Regions from separate parts of the Mesobacillus boroniphilus genome, predicted to be linked through region 1. Evidence: riboswitches for the same ligand, from Rfam matches in the RefSeq annotation. Region 1 holds a riboswitch; the other holds the start of a gene.
What was found. A riboswitch is a leader RNA that binds a small molecule or an ion and turns the genes downstream of it on or off. The one in region 1 is predicted to bind FMN.

Region 1 (10,036 bases):
CTCTTCAGGGGATGTTTTAAAAATCGTGAAATCAGGTGAAAACAGTTATGTCGTTGCTTCGGGGGATACACTCATTTCTATCGCAAGAAAGACAAACACATCTGTGGAAAAATTAAAAGCTTTGAACAATTTGACATCTGACACGATACAACCGCAGCAAATATTAATAACCCGATAATCTAATCCTTGTTCCCGGCTGTTATCTGAAAGTATAATAGGTAAAACGGTCATAAAGGGGACGGGTACTATGCTGACGGATTACCACAACCATCTGGAAAGAGGCACATTGACGCTGGATTATTTGAAGCAGTTTACTGATACGGCCAATCAAAAGGGAATTCAGCATTTTGGGATTTCTGAGCATGCATATCACTTCTATCAGACTGCCGATATCTTGCGCAACAGCTGGGTAGATGAACGCAGATATTATGATATGGCTGATTATGTTAATCTTTTTGAGGAAGCATGGAGAAATGAAATTGACGTTAAAATGTCAATCGAGATGGACTACACTCCTGGCAAGCATAAGGAAATGGAACAGTTCATCAAAAGCTATGACTTTGATTATGTAATCGGATCGATCCATTGGATTGGTGATTTTGGGATTGATCTTGCCGAGTATCGCAAAGAATGGGACAGAAGAGATGTTTATGAAGTTTATAAAAGTTATTTTGACCAGGTTGTAACACTGGCGCAAACAAATCTGTTTGATATAATCGGTCATATTGATCTTGTGAAAATTTTTAAATATGTCCCTGAGGATGAAAGTTTCCTATTGGAACAGTATGATCGGGCGACATCGGCGCTGGCCCAATCCAAGACCTGTGTGGAAATAAGCACTGCAGGCTTAAGGAAGCCTACCCAGACTTTGTATCCAGATAAAAGGCTATTGCAGATGTGCTTTGATAAAAAAATACCGATTGTGTTGTCATCGGATGCCCATGTACCTGAGCATGTCGGTGCTGATTTTGATCAGGCTATTGACCTTGCTAGACAGGTTGGCTACGAGGAAATTATGACGTTTTCCAATGGAGAACGAAGAGCGTTCCCGTTAGGTTGACAAAAAAATACAGGCCTCCGATAACCGGGGCCTGTGTGCTTAGCTTATAGGACAATGCTGTTGATTGCGACAATGTCCTGCAGTGATTCAAGCTTCACGATCATATCGTCTGAAAGTGGCTTGTCAAAGGAGAGGACCATTATGGCTTCGCCGCCAGCCTCTTTCCTGCCAACCTGCATTGTCGCAATATTTACTCCATGGTCGCCGAGTACTTTTCCTACATGGCCGATTACACCGGGACGGTCCATGTGCTGGATATATAGCAGGTTTCCTGAAGGATGGAAATCGATAGTGAATCCATCAAGATTAACAATTCTTGGTCCGTAATGTTCAATGAATGTTCCTCTTGCTGTAAAAACGTCTCCATCTCCACGGGCTGTTATGGTAATGGTGTTTGCGTAACCATACGAATTTCCTGTCACTTTTTCCCCGACGATAATCCCTCGTTCTTTTGCAATATGGATTGCGTTCACTTCGTTAACCTTTATATCAATACGGTTTTCGAAAAAGCCTGCAAGCAGTGCTTTTGTTAAAAAAGAGGTCTCCAGTTCAGCGGCAGTGCCTGAATAGGTGGCTGTCAGCTCGCTGATCCCTTTGTTGTGGCATTCCGAAACAATTTTGCCCATTTCTTTTGCCAGCTGGTGAAAGGGTTGGATTTTCTCATAGATTTCTTTAGACATAGCTGGGAGATTAATCGAGTTGGCTACGGGTTTATCATCAAAGAAAGTCCGGATTTCACGGGCGACCTGGGTAGCAACATTCAACTGCGCTTCTTTTGTTGAAGCTCCTAGATGAGGGGTAACGATGACTGAATCAAGTTTCAATAAAGGGTGGTCGCCAGGGGGTTCAACTTCAAATACGTCCAATGCAGCACCTGCGACATGTCCATTCTCAATAAAATGGGCTAGAGCCATTTCGTCTATGATTCCGCCTCTTGCGCAGTTCAGCAGATAAACTCCTTTTTTCGTTTGGCTCAAGGTTCTTTCATTTAGCAGTCCCTTTGTTTCTTTTGTTAGAGGAGTATGGACGGTAATGATATCCGCTTCGGCAAGGACCTCGTCGAAAGTGGATAATTGAACGCCTAAAATCTCGGCGCGCTCCTTGGTCAGGAATGGGTCGTAGACCTTCACAGACATTCCGAAAGCCCTCGCCCTTTTTGCAAGCTCAGAACCAATTCTCCCTAACCCGATGATTCCTAATGTTTTTCCGTATAGTTCATTTCCAATAAACTGATTTCTTTTCCATTCCCCTTTTTTAACAGTGGAGTGTGCCTGTGGAATGTTCCTCATAAGTGCCGCCATCATCGCAAAGGTATGTTCTGCAGTGGAAATCGTATTCCCATCTGGAGCATTTACCACGATGATTCCTCTTTTAGTCGCTTCAGCTATATCGATATTATCCACCCCAACACCTGCGCGACCAACGATTTTTAAGGAGGGCATTCTGTCTAGAAGCTCAGAGGTGACTTTCGTGGCACTTCTGACGAGAAGAGCATCTATCTTTTGTATATCGATATTTTCAGAATCTATGCTCCCGATATGTAACTGAATATCAGGCTGTTCTAATAATGGCTGTAAACCTTCTTCTTTTATCGAATCTGCGGCAAGAACTTGAAACATCCAGATTTCACTCCTTAAAAGAAACAATTTTCTGATTATTTTACAAGACGAATATTCTTTTGTCAAACTGCAAAATCGTTCACGAATAGAATGTAAGCGTTGTCATAATCTATTGATTAATACTAAATATATTCTGTTATTCCGAATTTAGCAGAGATTTATTTTACAATCATAAGGGTTTTATGAATAAAATAGAATTAAACTCTCATCGTAGTCAAAAAATCGTCACAAGCATACACCTTCACAAATTATCTTTTTTTCAGTATAATAAACTTGTTAAATTAAATATGGTCTATCTTCGGGGCAGGGTGAAATTCCCGATCGGCGGTAATGAGAATTTTTTCTCTAAGCCCGCGAGCCTGTAAGGGCAGGATTTGGTGCGATTCCAAAGCCGACAGTATAGTCTGGATGGGAGAAGATGGAGGTTCTGCAGACGTTCAAAAAATGCAGGTTTTGAACGTTTATTAAGCATGCCTTTCACAAGTCTCCCTCAAGCTTAGCACTTGAGGGTTTTATTTGTTACGGGTATGTGAATGCTGAATCTTTCTTCTTTATGTGAGATGGATCTCTATAAGGAGAGAGGGAAAATGAAAAAAATTAGTGTAAAAGCAATGGTTTCAATTGGTATGCTGAGCAGTATCTCTTATGTATTGATGCTGCTGAATTTTCCGCTGCCACCGTTTCCAAAATTCTTAATGGTCGACTTCAGCGATATTCCTGCATTGATTGCTGCGTTGATTTTTGGTCCGGCAGCAGGTATTTTAGTAGAATTCTTGAAGAATACACTTGATTATTTCATGACAGGCAGTGATACTGGTGTTCCAGTAGGCCATGCTGCCAATTTTGCTGCAGGGGTTTTATTCATACTGCCAACGTACTATATTTATCAGCGGATGAAAACCAATAAGGGGATGACATTTGCTTTAGTGGCTGGGACAGCTAGTATGGCAATCCTGATGAGTGTCCTTAACTACTACGTATTCCTACCTGCATACACATTGTTCTTGAACATGCCAGCAATGTCTGGAGCGGATGCGCGAGCCATGATTGTTGCCGGAATTTTACCATTTAATTTTGTAAAAGGCATATTGATGTCTGTTATATTCATGCTGATCTTCACAAGGATGAAAACTTGGATTGAAAGACAGCAAACATTCAAAAGTGCATAAACTAATATGAGATCGTATACAAAAGCAACGGCCTGCACCGTTGCTTTTTTTGAATTTTATAGGTGGTTAAATGACTGGCTGCTCCTGATAAAAAGGGAGCTGGATACTGTTTTATGGTTTTTATAAATTCAAGATTTATAAAAACCATAAAAAAATTCCCGCTTACAAGCGGGAATTATGTACTATCTTTATTCGAACTTCATTGCATCTCCGTTAAATGGCTCATCTGCAACTTTAATTGAGTCAGTTGGGCAACCTTCGAATGCATCCATCATGTCGTCAATTAATACATCAGGAATCTCAACGATACCTTCGTTTTCATCAAGTGTTACGAATGCGATGCCTTCATCGTCGTAATCGTAGATATCTGGAGCTGCTGCACCGCAAGCTCCGCATGCAATACAAGTTTCTTTGTCAACAATTGTGTACTTAGCCATGATATAATTCCTCCCAAGTGTTTAACAATAATATGGCGTTTTCACCAAATAGTGAAAACGTATTCCTCATATCTATTGTAAAACTGTATCGTCAACATTTCAATAAAAAAAGTATTGAGAATGCTTATCACACAAGGCATTGAATGGTTTTTTCGTTGAAAATAAAACATTTTACTAGATATTTTCATGTTAAAATAATGTTGTATTATTTTTCTGCTATAGTGGGCGCCGAATATTATAGTGCCCTTTGCTTAATTTTTCATTCAAGGGTGATTTGATGGGGATAAAATATTTAGAGACAGTCGTATTGTCTATATTGAAGAGAATCAATGGCGAAAGAACCATTTATTCGTTATTTCATCTTTTTCAGGGCAAGCGTTCTTCGCAGACGATTCAGGACGCGCACTTATATAAAATCACCCCATATTTTCATACATACCCCTCAGTTACCCGGGATGGACTCGAAAAAATGATTAACAGGCTCCAGCACAGGGAGCTGGTAGAGGAAATAGCAGAAAAAAAGGTAATATTAACGGAAAAGGGCGAAGAAACCCTGAACCTGGGGTTATCTGAATATAGTTTTCCTGAATATCTGAATGGCTGGAAATATCATCAGGTAACGGATTACTTTTGGGAAAGGTTGACACTGCTTATCCAGGTGAGTTCAAATTTAATCAACCATGAAAGGTCCTTTATACCAGTAAGGAATAAGCGAGAAACCCTTATTTGGGTTAAACAATACATCAAGCAACAAAATGAAGATCGATATAAGCTGGCAGAAAGGCTTTATGGTGAGCTTATATCTGCACTTAATAATGAAAAAACGAGACCTGAATTGGTTGTTTTAAGGTTGACAGGTTTTAAGAAAATTGGATTGACGACTATGCAGGCTGCTGAGTTCACCGGGCTGGAACCGGCGCGTTATCATTTCGAATTCTTAAATTGCTTGCATGCAATGTTTGACAGGGTCCTGGAGAATGAGCAGGCCTACCCACTACTGAATGGATTGATCAAAAAGGCAGAGCGAAACGTACCGTTGACAATATCAACGGACAAGACATATAAATTAATGCAGAAAGGTTATAACTTGGAAGAAATTTCCGCTGCCCGTAACCTAAAACAAAGCACTATTGAAGATCATGTTGTGGAAATTGCTCTTTCCATCAAGGAATTCAATATAGACGGCTATATCCTTCAAAACAAAAAGGAAAGAATCCTTCAGGCTGCACAGCGAAATTCTGCAAAAAAGTTAAAGCAAATCAAGGAACAAGTGACTGATGCCTCCTATTTTGAAATCAGGCTTGTTCTGGCTAAATATGGTGATATGGAATGGAGTTAAAAAGATATTTAAAAAAGTATTTTAAATTCGAGGATTTCCGTCCAGGGCAGCAAGAAACGATCGAATCTGTTTTAGGAAGAAAGCATACGATCTCAATGCTGCCAACTGGAACGGGAAAGTCCCTGTGCTACCAACTTCCAGGCTATCTGTTGGACGGGCCAGTCTTGATTGTTTCACCACTGTTGTCATTAATGCAGGATCAGGTTGAGCAAATGATGGCAATGGGTGAAAAGAGAGTGATTGCTTTGAATTCCTTTTTGTCACCACAGCAAAAAGCAAAAGCCCTGGAAGAACTCGAATGGTTTCGGTTTATCTTCATATCTCCAGAAATGCTGGGGATTGAGTCTGTATTGAACCGGATTAGAAAATTGTCTGTTTCCCTGTTCGTTGTGGATGAAGCCCACTGTATATCTCAATGGGGATATGATTTTAGGCCGGACTACCTCAAGCTAGGAGAATTCAGGGAGAAGCTTGGACGACCTTTGACGCTCGCACTAACAGCCACGGCTTCGCATGAGGTCAGAAGGGATATCGCAGAAAAGCTCCATTTAGGAGATTGGAATGAGGTTGTCTATTCTGTGGACCGCCCGGTTATTTCACTTGCTTTAGAGTTTGCATCTACCTTTCAGGATAAGCTGGACCGGACAGTCGAGCTGGTGAAATATTTGAAAGGCCCCGGGATTATTTATTTTTCTAGCAAAAAAGTCGCTGAGCAAACTGCGTCTCATATGAGAGAAAGAGGAATCAAGAATGCCATGGCTTATCATGGGGGATTGGATTCGGAAAGCCGGGTCCTTATCCAGCAGCAATTCATCAATAGCCAGCTTGACGTCGTCTGTGCTACCAGCGCCTTCGGAATGGGGATTAATAAAGAAAATGTCCGATATGTGATTCATTTCCACATGCCGATGCAAATTGAATCCTACCTTCAGGAAATAGGGAGGGCAGCAAGGGATGGCCGCGATTCGATTGCCATCCTGATCTATACTCCGGGAGACGAACAGCTGGCGTACCAGCTTGCTGAAGGTGAGCTACCTGATCAATATCAGATTGAAAGGCTTTTTGCGTTTTTAAACGATAACCATATTCATTATCAAAACCTTGCCGAGCGTGCCGAAGAGCTATCAATGATATGCGGCTTCACCGAGATACAATGGCGGATTGTCGAAGATTACCTGTCTAATGTTGAAACTTTGGATTATAAAAAAGATAAACAGAGACTCATCCAATTGATTGAAAACCGCTTGATGGTAAAAAATGCGAAGATTAAGAAGATGCTTGAATGGGTTCATACAAAGGAATGCAAAAGGGCTGTTATTTTGGAATTGTTTGGAGAAGAATTGCAGGAACGGCCCCGGAATTGCTGCAGCAACTGTGGTATAGATGTGGATCATTATAAAGAAGCCGAACCATCCAGTAAACAATCGGAAGCAGCGATGGACTGGAAGCAGGAATTGGCTTCAATTCTATTGATGAGAGAGCGGATATAATGAAAGATCGATATAAGGAAACAGTGGCAGGACTTACTGAAAAAGAACTGCTTTTCCACTTGGTTGCTACGCAAATTTTACTATTAACGATTTCGACTATATTAGGTATGATATTGTTTGATAGCCTGAATGAATTCAAAGAATTATTTATTTGGGGCGATTGGAATATTTTGTCGGTAGGACTCCTTGCTGGGGCAGCTGTCGTGGCTTTGGACTTCATACTTATGAAATATCTGCCGAAGTCCTATTATGACGATGGCGGATTGAATGAAAGGATCTTTAAAAATAGAAGTGTAATCCAAATCATGCTGATTGCGGCTATGGTTGCAATCAGCGAGGAAATCCTTTTTAGGGGAGTCATTCAGACAAACACAGGATTAATCATATCGAGCATCATTTTCGCAGTCGTTCATTATCGATATCTGTTCAATTGGTTTTTGTTTACTAATATTATTTTATTGAGTTTCTTAATTGGCTATATTTATATGGTGACAAATAATCTTGTTGTTACAATTGTGATGCACTTTTTCATTGATTTTATCTTAGGTTTGATCATTAAATTGAGGACTCAAGCAACAATTGGGGGTACAGACAGTGAATAAGGAAAAACCTATCAGGGACCAGGCGGAGCGGCTGAGAAAAAGAGTGGAGCGCAAATCTGAGAATACTGTTGAAAAAAAGGAATCCCTTCCACCGAGAAGTGAGATGCACAGGCAAAAACAGAAAAAAACGAAAGTTAAAGTAAAATACCCGGTCATCAGGCTGATGGCCCTGTTTTTTATCTTGCTGCCAATTTCTTTTTTTAGCATCATCTCTTATCTTGATGGCGCAAATACTCCTTTGAATAAGTCGCTGGAACGTGCCGGAGTGGAATTGATCAATGTTGAAAGTCAGGAAGATGGAAAAGTTGTAGACCAGGAAGAAGAAGAGACACCATCTCATGAAGAAGTTGCTGATCCGGATGAAATCGATGTTGTGGCAGCTGGTCCTGCTCCATCAAGCAGCGGGGACAAAAACACTACCGAAACTCCTGGTGTCGGTGAAGATAAAGAAGGCAGTAAAATAACGGATCCAGCTTCCTCAGAGCCCGAAAATGAGCCATCAGCCACAGAGGGCACCACAGCCACAGGAGAAGAGGTGCCCGGAAGCAGTGAAAAGATCATTTACCATACAGTGAAACCGAATGAAACATTGTTCAGAGTATCGATGAATTATTATAAATCCCAGGAAGGAATCCCAATCATCAAAAAAGCAAACAACATCCAGGGGAATGAGATCCAGGCAGGACAAGTATTGAAGATACCTATCAAAAATTAGCCGGAGTGAAAACTCCAGGCTTTTTTTGATTGATTGGAATCTATAAAGGGACGTGCATCTTTGTCAAAGCTAAACGATGCGCTTGCGCTTCGGTTTTTGCTGGAGAGAGTATAGTGTGGAGTTGGGCTTGATTCTTTTTTGGATGGGAATATCATAACTCCATGGACAAGTTCATAAAAATTATAAAAGGCTGTTTTCGTAAAGATTTAAAATCCTAATGCCGATTTTAACGCAATATAATGCTATTTTGTAGTTCGGTATTAAGTTTGCATGCTCTTTTCTCATAAAAAGGGGCTGCTTTGAGAAGAAAAATAGTTCATTCACTCCTATTTTGTAGTCAATAGCAACAAAGTTTGAGAAAAGAGCCATATAAAAAGGGGAGGGCTTGTCATGGAACAGGAAATCGTGAATCTGGATGACCGTACGGATCCTGCAACTAAAAGGATGTTGCAGAATTTGATTGATCGAAAGAAAAAGTTTGACCGGTTTAAATCGCGGCATCTTTTATCAGTATGGGTGACGATCGGGTTAATCTCCATCTATTTCTACTATCTCTATATAACGGTGTTGAAACCGTATTCTTATTCTTTCGCTGAGATTTTTTCAGTGTATGTCCAAAATTCTGCGAATTTATATTTCCTTATATTGACGGTAGGGACCTATGGGTTGATGATCCTGTTTAAGGAGAAGCGTGAAAAGGCAGAGAAAGAATACCAGGCGCTTCGTTGTGAAATAGTAGACCGAAGTAAGGATTTATGGAAAAAAGAAGAGGAATGGAAGAACCGCCATATTGTGTTTGAGATGATGAAGAAAAAGTTTGATATCAATCTGTTTCATGAAAATAAATAGAAGCATCCAAAGCGGATGCTTCTTCCTTTAAAAGATAAGAAAGTATAATCTTCTACTTCGAGAAGTGTCTAGCTCCAGCGCCAAGCCCATCGAGACGCTTGTCTAGTTGCGGCTCCTAACTCCTCGAGACGCTTCGGTCCTGCTAATGAAGTCAAAGAGCGACTTTACTGGTCGGCTCTCTGAGGCACACGATGTGCTAGACCCGCCAGCCACAGGACAAGAAAGGCTTCGAAGCGATTCATCGCACGACCGAAAGCGGTAGCTTTTGGGAGGACGTGCGTTTTTAGGCGTGCAATGCTTGTCGGGGCTGACCAAGGTGCTAGCGCATTTCTTATTAGAAAATCTTCTTTTTACCTTGATCATCCTTGATGATTTCCACTGCCTCGCGGAAGCGCTGTGAATGGATAATTTCCCGTTCCCGTAAAAATCTTAAGCTATCATTCAAATCAGGGTCATCACTCATATTGATAATCCACTGATATGTCGCCCTAGCCTTTTCTTCGGCTGCGATATCTTCATATAAATCTGCTATCGGGTCACCTTTAGCAGCGATGTAGGATGCAGTCCATGGTACACCAGCGGCATTATGATAGAAAAGGGCACTATCATGATTCGCATAGTGCGCGTCAAGTCCTGCCTGCTTCATTTGTTCAGGTGTGGCATCCTTAGTCAATTTGTAAATCATAGCGGCAATCATTTCTAAATGGGCGAATTCTTCCGTACCGATGTCAGTCAATAACCCGATTACCTTATCTG
Region 2 (10,036 bases), on a different contig from region 1:
TTGTTGTAAATCCATTTGTTCCAAAATCCCATCTTGCACCGTATTGATCCTTAGCCTTCGCTTTTTCAGCTGTCGGACCCTGGATTAATACCCGGTAAGAATCCTGTGCCTCAGGCGCCTGGCCAAATGCACCAGCCGTAAACATAGATAACCCCATTGTCATGCTTAATAGTGCGGCTCCTAGTACTTTCTTCTTTTTCATTCAACCACTCCTCTGCATTTTTTGGTGTTGCCGGTTTTACAGACTCTATTATATTTAAAATATTCTGATAATATCAATGTGCTAAACTATTCATTTTTGAGTCTTTAGAATCAGGTAAATCAGCACGTTTACGCAAAAGTCACATGCCTAAAGTTCTATTTTAAAATTTTCCCAATATCCAAAGAACTAAAAAGAGTGACCGTTTTTTTACAGGCCACTCTTTTAAATGGAAAATAATAGTATTATTAGCACTTTTGTTTTTCAGATTAAATAAACAACAGCAAACTTACGGCCATAACTGCCATCCCGGCGACCAAACCATAAATGGCTAGATGCGATTCATCATACTTTTTAGCTGCAGGAAGCAGTTCATCGAGGGAAATGAAGACCATGATACCTGCTACTGCGGCGAAAATGACTCCGAACATAATATCATTCAGGAATGGCATTAGGAATAAGTAGGCTGCCAGTGCGCCAATGGGTTCGGATAATCCTGACAAGAATGATAGTTTGAAAGCTTTCTTCTTATCGCCTGTGGCAAAATAAACCGGTACAGAAACTGCAATCCCCTCTGGAATGTTGTGGATTGCGATCGCAATGGCAATTGCCACACCCAAAGCAGGATCCTGTATTGCGGAAGTGAAGGTAGCGATTCCTTCCGGGAAGTTGTGAATCCCGATTGCCAGAGCTGTGAAGGTGCCCATTTTCAACAAGGCTGCATCGTGGGAAGCATTAGTCGGCGCGTTCATATCCTCGACTTTTTTCAGTTCATGAGGATTTCCCTGCTTTGGTATGAACTTGTCAATCAAGGCAATCAGCAGGATTCCTGCGAAGAAACCACCTACAGTTGCCCAGTTGCCTAATTGCACGCCCATCGCAGAAACGAGGGAATCCTTTGCTTTGACGAAGATCTCAATCATCGACACGTAAATCATCACGCCAGCAGAAAAGCCAAGTGCGATCGAAAGAAATTTTGTATTGGTCCTCGATGTGAAAAAGGCAAGAATACTGCCGATTCCGGTGGCAAGACCTGCAAATAAAGTCAAACCAAATGCAAATAAAATCTCATCTGTCATTTTTATTCTCCTTTAAAAATCAATATTTGACCTGACCCATCGTAATGTATGAAAGAAAACAATAATTCTTAGTTTATGCCACAAAACGAAAATGTTACACTTGCTGAACTTTCAAGTATTATATCGCGAAAATAATGGGCATATTCCACAATGTTTCCTTTGGTAAACTTTTTGAGTGCAGGATTCCTATTACAAAACAATATATGCATGTGGATTAAAAAGTTTCCCTTGGTAAACATTTTAACGCAAAGGAAACTTGGCCTGCAACTAAATAATTCGAAAACTTTTATAAATTTGATTCCTTTACAACCAAAAACCCCTGCAAAAGCTGCAGGGGTTGGCCTAATTAACTATAAATAACTTTTAATTTCATATTCTGCTTTTTTCTCTTCCAGCCAGCCAGCGTATTCCGACTGGATTTTTTGGTCAAATAACAATTCTTTTATTTCTTCTTTATGGTCGTCGTACACTGCTGATTTTGCAGCTTTTTTATCGATGACCTTGATGATATGGTAACCAAATTCTGTTTTTACAGGCTCGCTGATTGCATTTACTTCCATTCCGAATGCAGCACTCTCAAACTCCTCAGCCATCTCTCCTTTTCCAAAATACCCAAGATCGCCGCCGTTATCAGCATTGCTTGTATCTGTTGAATATTCTTTTGCCAGTTCAGCAAAGTCTTTTCCATTATCAAGCTCTTCCCTGACCTTCTTGGCCGTTGCCTCATCTTCGACTAAAATATGGCTCGCATTCACCTGTTGCTTTTGGTCAAAAGTATCTTTATTTTCCTCGAAGTATGTCTTCATTTCCTCTTCAGTCACATCGATAGAAGATCCGATCATTTTTTCCGCGAGCAGATAAATTTCGATGTCCTCCCTGATTCTGTCCATTGAAACCTGGTTTTGTTCAAGTGCCGAAGCAAATGCTTCTTCACCGCCATAGGATTCCTGGAGCTTCGTCAGTTCTTCATCTATCTCATTCCCGGTCACTTTTACCTTTTCCTTCGAAGCTTCCATTTCAATCACTTTATTTGTGATCAGTGAATCCAATATATCCGCGCCATACATTTCGGTCAATTTCGTATTCAGTTCGTCCTTTGTGATTTTCTCCCCATTAATGATCGCTGCCGTTTCTGTTTCTGAAAAAGCTGTCGCAAAGATCAAGAGGAGTCCTAAGAAAATCACTGCAAATATCATTAAGAGTTTATTATTTTTCATAAAAGCAATCATCATATTCCTCCATTATTCAGCGTTAGCAGCAGACAGGGCAACCTGTAAGGTTTGCTGCTTGCCATCGCGGTATATTTTCAATTCGACATTGTCACCATTTTGAAGTTTAGTATACATGTATCTTCTTAAATCACTTGCATTCTCTACTTTTTCACCATTGATACCAACGATGATATCCTGTTCGTGTAGGCCAGCTTTTGCAGCGGCAGAATTAGGGTCTACATAGGTAACCATCGTACCTGAATTCACACTGTCCGGCAGGTTGTCGAGATACATATCTGGAATTTGCGCCAGATCAGCAAGGCTTACACCTAAATATGGGCGTTCCACTTTCCCTTTTTCGATCAGCTGGTTGACGATTGGCATAGCTTCATTGCTTGGAATCGCAAAACCGAGGCCTTCCACGCCATTTTGCGATATTTTCAAGCTGTTGATGCCAATCACTTTACCATCCGTATTGATCAGCGCACCGCCGCTGTTGCCTGGATTGATTGCCGCGTCCGTTTGGATGACGTTCATTTCCCATTCCCCCGCAGAGGTTGGAACTGAGATAGAACGATCAACTGCACTTACGATTCCTTGGGTGACAGTGCGTGATAAGTCCAGGCCAAGCGGGTTGCCGATGGCCAGCACCTGGTCGCCAGCTCTTAATATAGATGAATCACCAAATTCAATGACATCTGCTGCATGAACTGCATCGATTTTTACAACCGCTAAATCTGTCAATGCGTCTGCTCCTACAACTTCCGCATCAACCTTCTCTCCATTGTACAAGGAGACCTCAACCTTTGAAGCACCCTCAATGACATGGTTGTTCGTTACAATGAAAGCGTCTTGGCCTTCTTTCTTAAAAATAACACCAGAACCAGATCCGCTTTCAACATTTCCCTGGCTTCGGGAAAAAGGATTGCTTTGCTGCTGGATATTGGTGATGCCGACTATTGATTTAGATGAGGTTTCAATGATATCGGCGATCGAGCCAGTACTCTTTGTCGAAGTCGGTGTCGTCACAAAATTTGAATTGCTTTCTGTAGCTGATTCCGTTTGTGGCTGTACTTGATTCCCAATCCCTGTGTCCGTATAATTCACTGCCGCAAGCGTGATTGCCGAACCGACTACCCCCGCCATCACAGTTGACATGATGCTTTTAAGTTTATTAGATTTTTTGACCGGTTCCACTTCCTGGTACCGGGAACGCTGTTCAAATTCATTCACGTTGTTTTCCTCCTCGCTTCTAACTTGTCTTCATCTTAACCAGAAATTATGAACAAATTATTAACAAACTGCGGCGAGGTTTTTAAAATATCGGGAAGATTTTTGCGATATGAATATTACACTACATAGGACCAGACCCTTCGAAAAAATCATTACTTCCATAAAAATAAAAAGCTGCAGACAATTTTGCCTGCAGCTTCATAAAAAACTTTTACATTTCGATATCCTTCATCAAGTTGGCCATTTCAATCGCGGACATTGCAGCGTCCCAGCCTTTGTTGCCAGCTTTAGTGCCAGCACGTTCGATTGCCTGTTCAATTGTATCTGTAGTCAGTACTCCGAAGATTACAGGGACTCCTGAATTCATCGCAGCGGCTGATACTCCCTTTGCTGTTTCATTGGAAACATAATCAAAGTGTGGGGTGGAGCCGCGGATGACTGTACCTAATGTGATGACTGCGTCATACTTATTGCTTTTAGCCATTTTTTGCGCGACAAGTGGAATCTCAAACGCACCCGGAACCCAGGCTACATCCACGTTGGTTTCCTCGACACCGTGTCTTTTCAACGCGTCCTGCGCGCCACCCAAAAGCTTGCTTGTGATAAATTCATTAAAACGCCCAACAACGATTCCCACTTTAAGACCCGTTCCTACTAAATTACCTTCGAATGTTCTGTTCATATTTATTCCTCCAGTTTAGATGGTTTAAATTTGTTCATCGATTCTTTACGATTTAAAAATTAAGTAAATGGCCTAATTTGCTATGTTTTGTTTTTAAATAATTTTCGTTTTCTTCCCTTGTTGGCATCTGGATTGGTACCCGGTCAACCACTTCAAGGTCATATCCTTTAAGCCCTTTGATTTTCCTTGGATTGTTGGTCAGCAATTTAATTTGCTTGATGCCTAGGTCTTTCAAAATCTGAGCTCCAATTCCGTATTCACGCAGGTCGGCACCGAAGCCTAGTTTTTCATTTGCTTCTACAGTGTCATACCCCTCTTCCTGGAGCTTATACGCACGCAGCTTGTTCATCAGGCCGATGCCTCTGCCTTCCTGGCGCATGTACAGAAGGACACCTCGCCCTTCCTTGTTAATCTGGTTTAATGCTGCATGGAGCTGCGGACCGCAATCACAGCGGAAAGAGCCGAACACATCACCAGTCAGGCATTCAGAGTGGACCCTTACAAGAACCGGTTCATCAGGGTCAATTTCCCCCTTTACAAGTGCTATATGTTCTTTGTCATCTACTACATTTGAATAACCGATTGCCTTGAAAATACCGAATTCTGTAGGAAGATTGATTTCAACCTCTCTGTTGATCAACTGATCCTTCCGGTTGCGGTATTCAATAAGATCTTTTATCGTAATCATTTTCAAATCGAACTGGTCGGCAATCTTGCGGAGCTCTGGGACTCGAGCCATTGTCCCATCTTCATTCATGATTTCGCAGATGACCCCGGCAGGCTTGGCACCGCTTAATTTAGCCAGATCCACAGCCGCCTCTGTATGACCGGCTCTCCTTAGTACTCCGCCCTTCTTGGCAACAAGCGGAAAAATATGTCCAGGCCTTTTAAAATCAGCAGCCTTTGACTCTGGATCCAGCATGCTTAATACAGTTGCCGAGCGCTCGAAAGCGGAAATCCCGGTTGTTGAATACTTATGGTCAATGCTGACGGTAAAAGCCGTGCCGTGTGGATCCGTATTCCGGGATACCATCGGAATTAAATCAAGCTTCTGGGCTAAATCCTGTTCAATTGGTACACAGATCAATCCCCGGCCGTGCGTTGCCATGAAATTGATAACATCCGGTGTTGCCTTGTCCGCCAGCGCGACAAAATCACCTTCATTCTCACGGTCTTCATCGTCACAAACGATGACTACATTTCCCTGCATGAGTTCATATATAGCCTCTTCAATCGGATCAAACATTTTCATCACCCTCACATAAACCCATTATCCTCTAAGAATTGGGCTGTAATATTGTTTCCTCGTTTTGGGGCTGTCGGAAACTGGTTACTCAAAAAGTGCCCTACATACTTGCCGATCATGTCACATTCGATGTTGACGATATCGCCTGTCCCCTTGAACCCTAATACCGTATCGGAAAGGGTAAGCGGAATTAGCGATAGAGTTAGACTTTCTTCTGAGATCCCAAATACAGTCAGGCTCGTCCCGTCAACAGCGACAGAGCCTTTCATGATGACATATTTCAGCAATTCAGGGTCAGCTTGAATTTCATAGTAAATCGCATTCTCAATTTGCTTTTTCCCTATAATGGTTCCGACTCCATCCACATGGCCGGCAACAAAGTGGCCGCCAAACCGTCCGCCCGCTGCCATCGCTCTTTCCAAATTCACCTTCGAGCCTCTTTTGACAGTTTTCAAACTGGATGCTTTGACCGTTTCCGGCATAACGTCAACCGTAAATCGATTTTCTGTAAATGAGGTGACGGTCAAGCATACCCCGTTTACAGCAATACTGTCTCCCAGATGGACATCTGTCAGGACTTTTTTTGCGTCAATTGTCAGGACAAATGACTCGCCACTATGCTGAATATTCGCGACCGTCCCAATTTCTTCAATAATACCTGTAAACATACAAACCTCCTTTTAGACCGGCTCAGAGATGATCCGAATATCCCGGCCAATTTGTTTTACATCAATAATTTCCAAAGAAACTGTATCCTCAAGCTGGGCAATGCCTTCGCCTCCATATGCAGCCGGAGCATTTTTCCCGCCGAGCAGCTTTGGAGCGATATACGTAATCACCTGCTGGAAGGCTTTTTCTTTTAAAAAGCTGCCATGCACCTCGGCTCCGCCTTCTACGTAGACAGAAGTAATACCCCGTTCACCCAGTTTCTTCAGCATGTCTTTGATCCCGACTTTGTCAGTCTCCAGCTTGATTATTTCTATACCCAGCTCTGTAAATTGTTCTTCACTTTCAGGCTTTGCGTTTGCACCTGTCACAATAATTGTCTCAGCAGCCTGGTCATTGACAATTCCCGATTCCAAAGGTGTCCTGAGGTTAGAATCCAGAATCACCCGTATTGGGTTTTTTCCGCCAGTTTCCAGTCTTGTCGTCAGACTTGGATTGTCTCTAATGACAGTATTAACACCAACCAAAATGGCATCATGTACATGGCGAAATTGATGGACATCCTTTCTTGCTTCTGCCCCGGTTATCCATTTACTTTCCCCGGTAACAGTTGCGATTTTGCCGTCAAGGCTGGTCGCAGACTTCAAGGTCACATATGGGAGCCCCGTGCTTATGTAATGGAAAAATACTTTATTAAGAGCAGAGGCTTCTTCCTCCATTAATCCAACTTGGACATCTATGCCTGCCTCCAGCATCTTTTTCACCCCTGCTCCGCCAACAAGCGGATTCGGATCGACCGAAGCGACAAATACTCTCTTGATGCCTGACTCTATAACCAAATTCGAACATGGCGGCGTTTTTCCGAAATGGCTGCATGGCTCGAGGGTCACATACAGTATGGCGCCTTCGGCCTTTTCACCTGCCATTCGAATCGCGTGGACCTCAGCATGCGGCTCACCCGCCTTCAAATGGGCACCCATGCCAATGATCTGACCGTCTTTTACAAGAACAGCGCCAACCTGCGGATTAGGTGAGGTTTGACCTTCAGTCGCACTGGCCAGATTGATGGCTAGTGCCATATAGTCCCGGTCGTTCATCCTGCTTCCTCCTTCCTTAAAATAGTAGTTTCCCTTCGGGTTTTTACGAAAAAATAAAAAGACCCCGAAACAAGATTGCTTCGGGGTCCTAAAAAAGGCAATGGCTAATTAGAGGGTTAAAAAAGGGCATACTTATCCCATTCTTTTAATCCTCGTTTTTTTCCTTCTCCCATCCAGACTTTAACTGTCGGCCCTGGAGTTTCACCAGATCCACCGTTTAACAAATGTTAACCGGGTCACGGACTAAGAAGCATGGCTTCATCACCGCCGGTTGGGAATTTCACCCGACCCCGAAGGAATGTATTAAGTTAGTGTCATTATACAGAACATTAAGTTAAATGAAAAACAAAACAACCTTTTATTTTTTCATCAACTTCTCAATCGTTGTCAAAAGCTCATCAATTACTTCATTGTCGCCATCATGAATTCGTTCGACGATGCATGATTTCATATGCCCTTCAAGGAGGAGTTTTGCCACGCTGTTCAAAGCTGCCTGTGTTGCGGAAATTTGTGTGATGACATCATCACAATACGTATCTCTTTCAATCAGGCCTTTGATCCCGCGAATTTGTCCTTCTATCCGATTCAATCTCGTCACGAGATTCTTTTTCGTTTTTTCAGAATGATGGCTCTTTCGTTCTGATGAGCAGCAGTTGTCACCACAATCAGACGGGTTCACTTCGGGCTCTAAAATGTCCATCTAAAAACCCCCTTTTAGCTTTTATACTTATTTTATCATACCCCCTAATAGTACCTATCATAAAACCTATTTTTTCTTAATAAAAACAAAATACACCCTACGAATCAGGGTGTAGTACATTACATGCTAAATTTGACTATTCTCACTCCTAGTTTGCCCGATCAACAGAAGCTCTCTTGAAATCCCTGCCGCAAACATGCTGCCAGCGAGCACCGCCAATGTTCCGTACAGAGGGTCAGTCACCTTCGAAAAAATCAGTTGTGCATAGAAGTAAAATCCTGCTCCGATGGCTAGAATGAGTAAAGTATTCCAAAAGTATCGGTACATTTTTTTCCCTCCTGAACCTTATATTTATTTAAACATTATCATAGACTCTACTAGTTGGTTATTGGGAAAATCCCTGTCGAATACAGTTGAGAAATGAAAGGAATGAACAAAAAAATTGAAACAAAAAACTACAATAATCACCGTATTCTTATTTGTTATCATCTTAGCCATCATTCCGTTTTTTCATACAGAGGAACCACCAGCCAAGGCAGTTGAGCCTAGTGGTGACCTGTCAGCAGAAATCAGTAAACTGTTAGAAATTGAGCCAGTCCTTGATGGTGCTTTGGCTGGGATCAGCATCAGATCTGCGGAAGATGGAAAACTGTTATACGAGCATATCGGGGACACTCGCTTGCAGCCAGCCTCTGTGCTGAAATTGTTCACCGCCGCGACGGCGCTGTCCGTATTAGGGGATGAATATCGCTTTACAACTGAAGTGTTGGCAGATGGAAAAATTGACGGCGGAACGCTAGCCGGTGACATTTATCTAAAAGGAATGGGAGATCCGACCCTGCTCCCCACAAACTTTGATGAAATGGCAAAAAAATTAAAGAGTATGGGAATCAAAAAGGTTGCCGGAGATTTAGTGGCTGATGACAGTTGGTACGATGATGTCCGTTATTCAGAAGATTTAACCTGGAATGATGAGCATCAATATTACGGTTCCCAGGTTTCCGCCCTTACCGCTTCGCCGAACCAGGATTTTGATGCTGGTACTGTCATTATCAATATTTTACCAGGCAAGAAAGGAAGAGCAGCAAACATTTCAATCGAGCCTGATACCAATTATGTAAATGTCATAAATGAAACAAGAACAGTAGATTCCAAGGGACAACATGACATAACAATTGAACGTGTGCATGGGACGAACAACATATTGGTGAGTGGAACAATCCCGGCGAATGCTAATAAAACAAGGGAATGGGTTGCCGTTTGGGAGCCTACCCTGTATGCAGGAAGCCTTTTAAAAAAATCACTAGAAGTACATGGGATAAAAGTAGTTGGGAAAATTAAAATAGGACATGCCACCGACACAATGACCAGACTAATTTCTCATAAATCGATGCCGCTTTCTGAACTGGTGATACCGTTCATGAAATTAAGCAATAACGGGCATGCGGAAGTGCTGGTAAAGGAAATGGGAAAGGTCGTCCATGGGAAAGGAAGCTGGGATAGTGGTCTTGAGGTTATGGATGCAGAGCTTTCCGGAATCGGGGTTGATACCAGCCGGCTTGTATTGCGTGACGGATCTGGAATCTCTCACGCAAATCTCATTCCAGCAAATGAAATGACAAAACTGCTATATCTTGTGCAGAGCGAGAAGTGGTTCCCTGCTTTCCAGCGTTCACTTCCCGTTGCAGGTGCCAAAGACAGGATGATAGGCGGGACAATGAGAAATAGGTTGAAAGATGAAGCACTGATGAATAGGATCCAGGCCAAAACAGGCTCGCTCACAGGTGTGAGCACACTTGCTGGATATGTAAAAACAAGGAGTGGCAAGACTCTTATCTTTACCGTTTTACTGAATAACCTCCTGGATGACAGAGATGGCAGGAAAATCGAAGACCAGCTCGTCAAAATCCTCGCAAGGCAGCC

Region 2: it holds a riboswitch for FMN, as region 1 does, so the genes downstream of both, ribD (bifunctional diaminohydroxyphosphoribosylaminopyrimidine deaminase/5-amino-6-(5-phosphoribosylamino)uracil reductase RibD) here and DYI25_RS09865 (ECF transporter S component) in region 1, are expected to answer to the same signal.

The regions. Positions count from the first base shown of each region.
Region 1 is NZ_QTKX01000001.1:1,918,375-1,928,410, reverse strand. Features, by position in the region: gene DYI25_RS09880 (M23 family metallopeptidase) at 1-178, shown strand, start outside; gene DYI25_RS09875 (histidinol-phosphatase) at 248-1,060, shown strand; gene serA (phosphoglycerate dehydrogenase) at 1,105-2,679, opposite strand; FMN riboswitch at 2,970-3,103, shown strand; gene DYI25_RS09865 (ECF transporter S component) at 3,267-3,848, shown strand; gene DYI25_RS09860 (ferredoxin) at 4,037-4,285, opposite strand; gene DYI25_RS09855 (helix-turn-helix domain-containing protein) at 4,563-5,624, shown strand; gene DYI25_RS09850 (RecQ family ATP-dependent DNA helicase) at 5,615-7,114, shown strand; gene DYI25_RS09845 (CPBP family intramembrane glutamic endopeptidase) at 7,114-7,716, shown strand; gene DYI25_RS09840 (LysM peptidoglycan-binding domain-containing protein) at 7,709-8,431, shown strand; gene DYI25_RS09835 (YpbF family protein) at 8,822-9,280, shown strand; gene DYI25_RS09830 (manganese catalase family protein) at 9,615-10,036, opposite strand, start outside.
Region 2 is NZ_QTKX01000002.1:839,605-849,640, reverse strand. Features, by position in the region: gene DYI25_RS17025 (S8 family peptidase) at 1-202, opposite strand, end outside; gene zupT (zinc transporter ZupT) at 469-1,278, opposite strand; gene DYI25_RS17015 (peptidylprolyl isomerase) at 1,629-2,510, opposite strand; gene DYI25_RS17010 (S1C family serine protease) at 2,520-3,722, opposite strand; gene ribH (6,7-dimethyl-8-ribityllumazine synthase) at 3,934-4,404, opposite strand; gene DYI25_RS17000 (bifunctional 3,4-dihydroxy-2-butanone-4-phosphate synthase/GTP cyclohydrolase II) at 4,457-5,650, opposite strand; gene ribE (riboflavin synthase) at 5,662-6,318, opposite strand; gene ribD (bifunctional diaminohydroxyphosphoribosylaminopyrimidine deaminase/5-amino-6-(5-phosphoribosylamino)uracil reductase RibD) at 6,331-7,413, opposite strand; FMN riboswitch at 7,571-7,715, opposite strand; gene DYI25_RS16985 (metal-sensitive transcriptional regulator) at 7,772-8,113, opposite strand; gene DYI25_RS16980 (hypothetical protein) at 8,240-8,440, opposite strand; gene dacB (D-alanyl-D-alanine carboxypeptidase/D-alanyl-D-alanine endopeptidase) at 8,556-10,036, shown strand, end outside.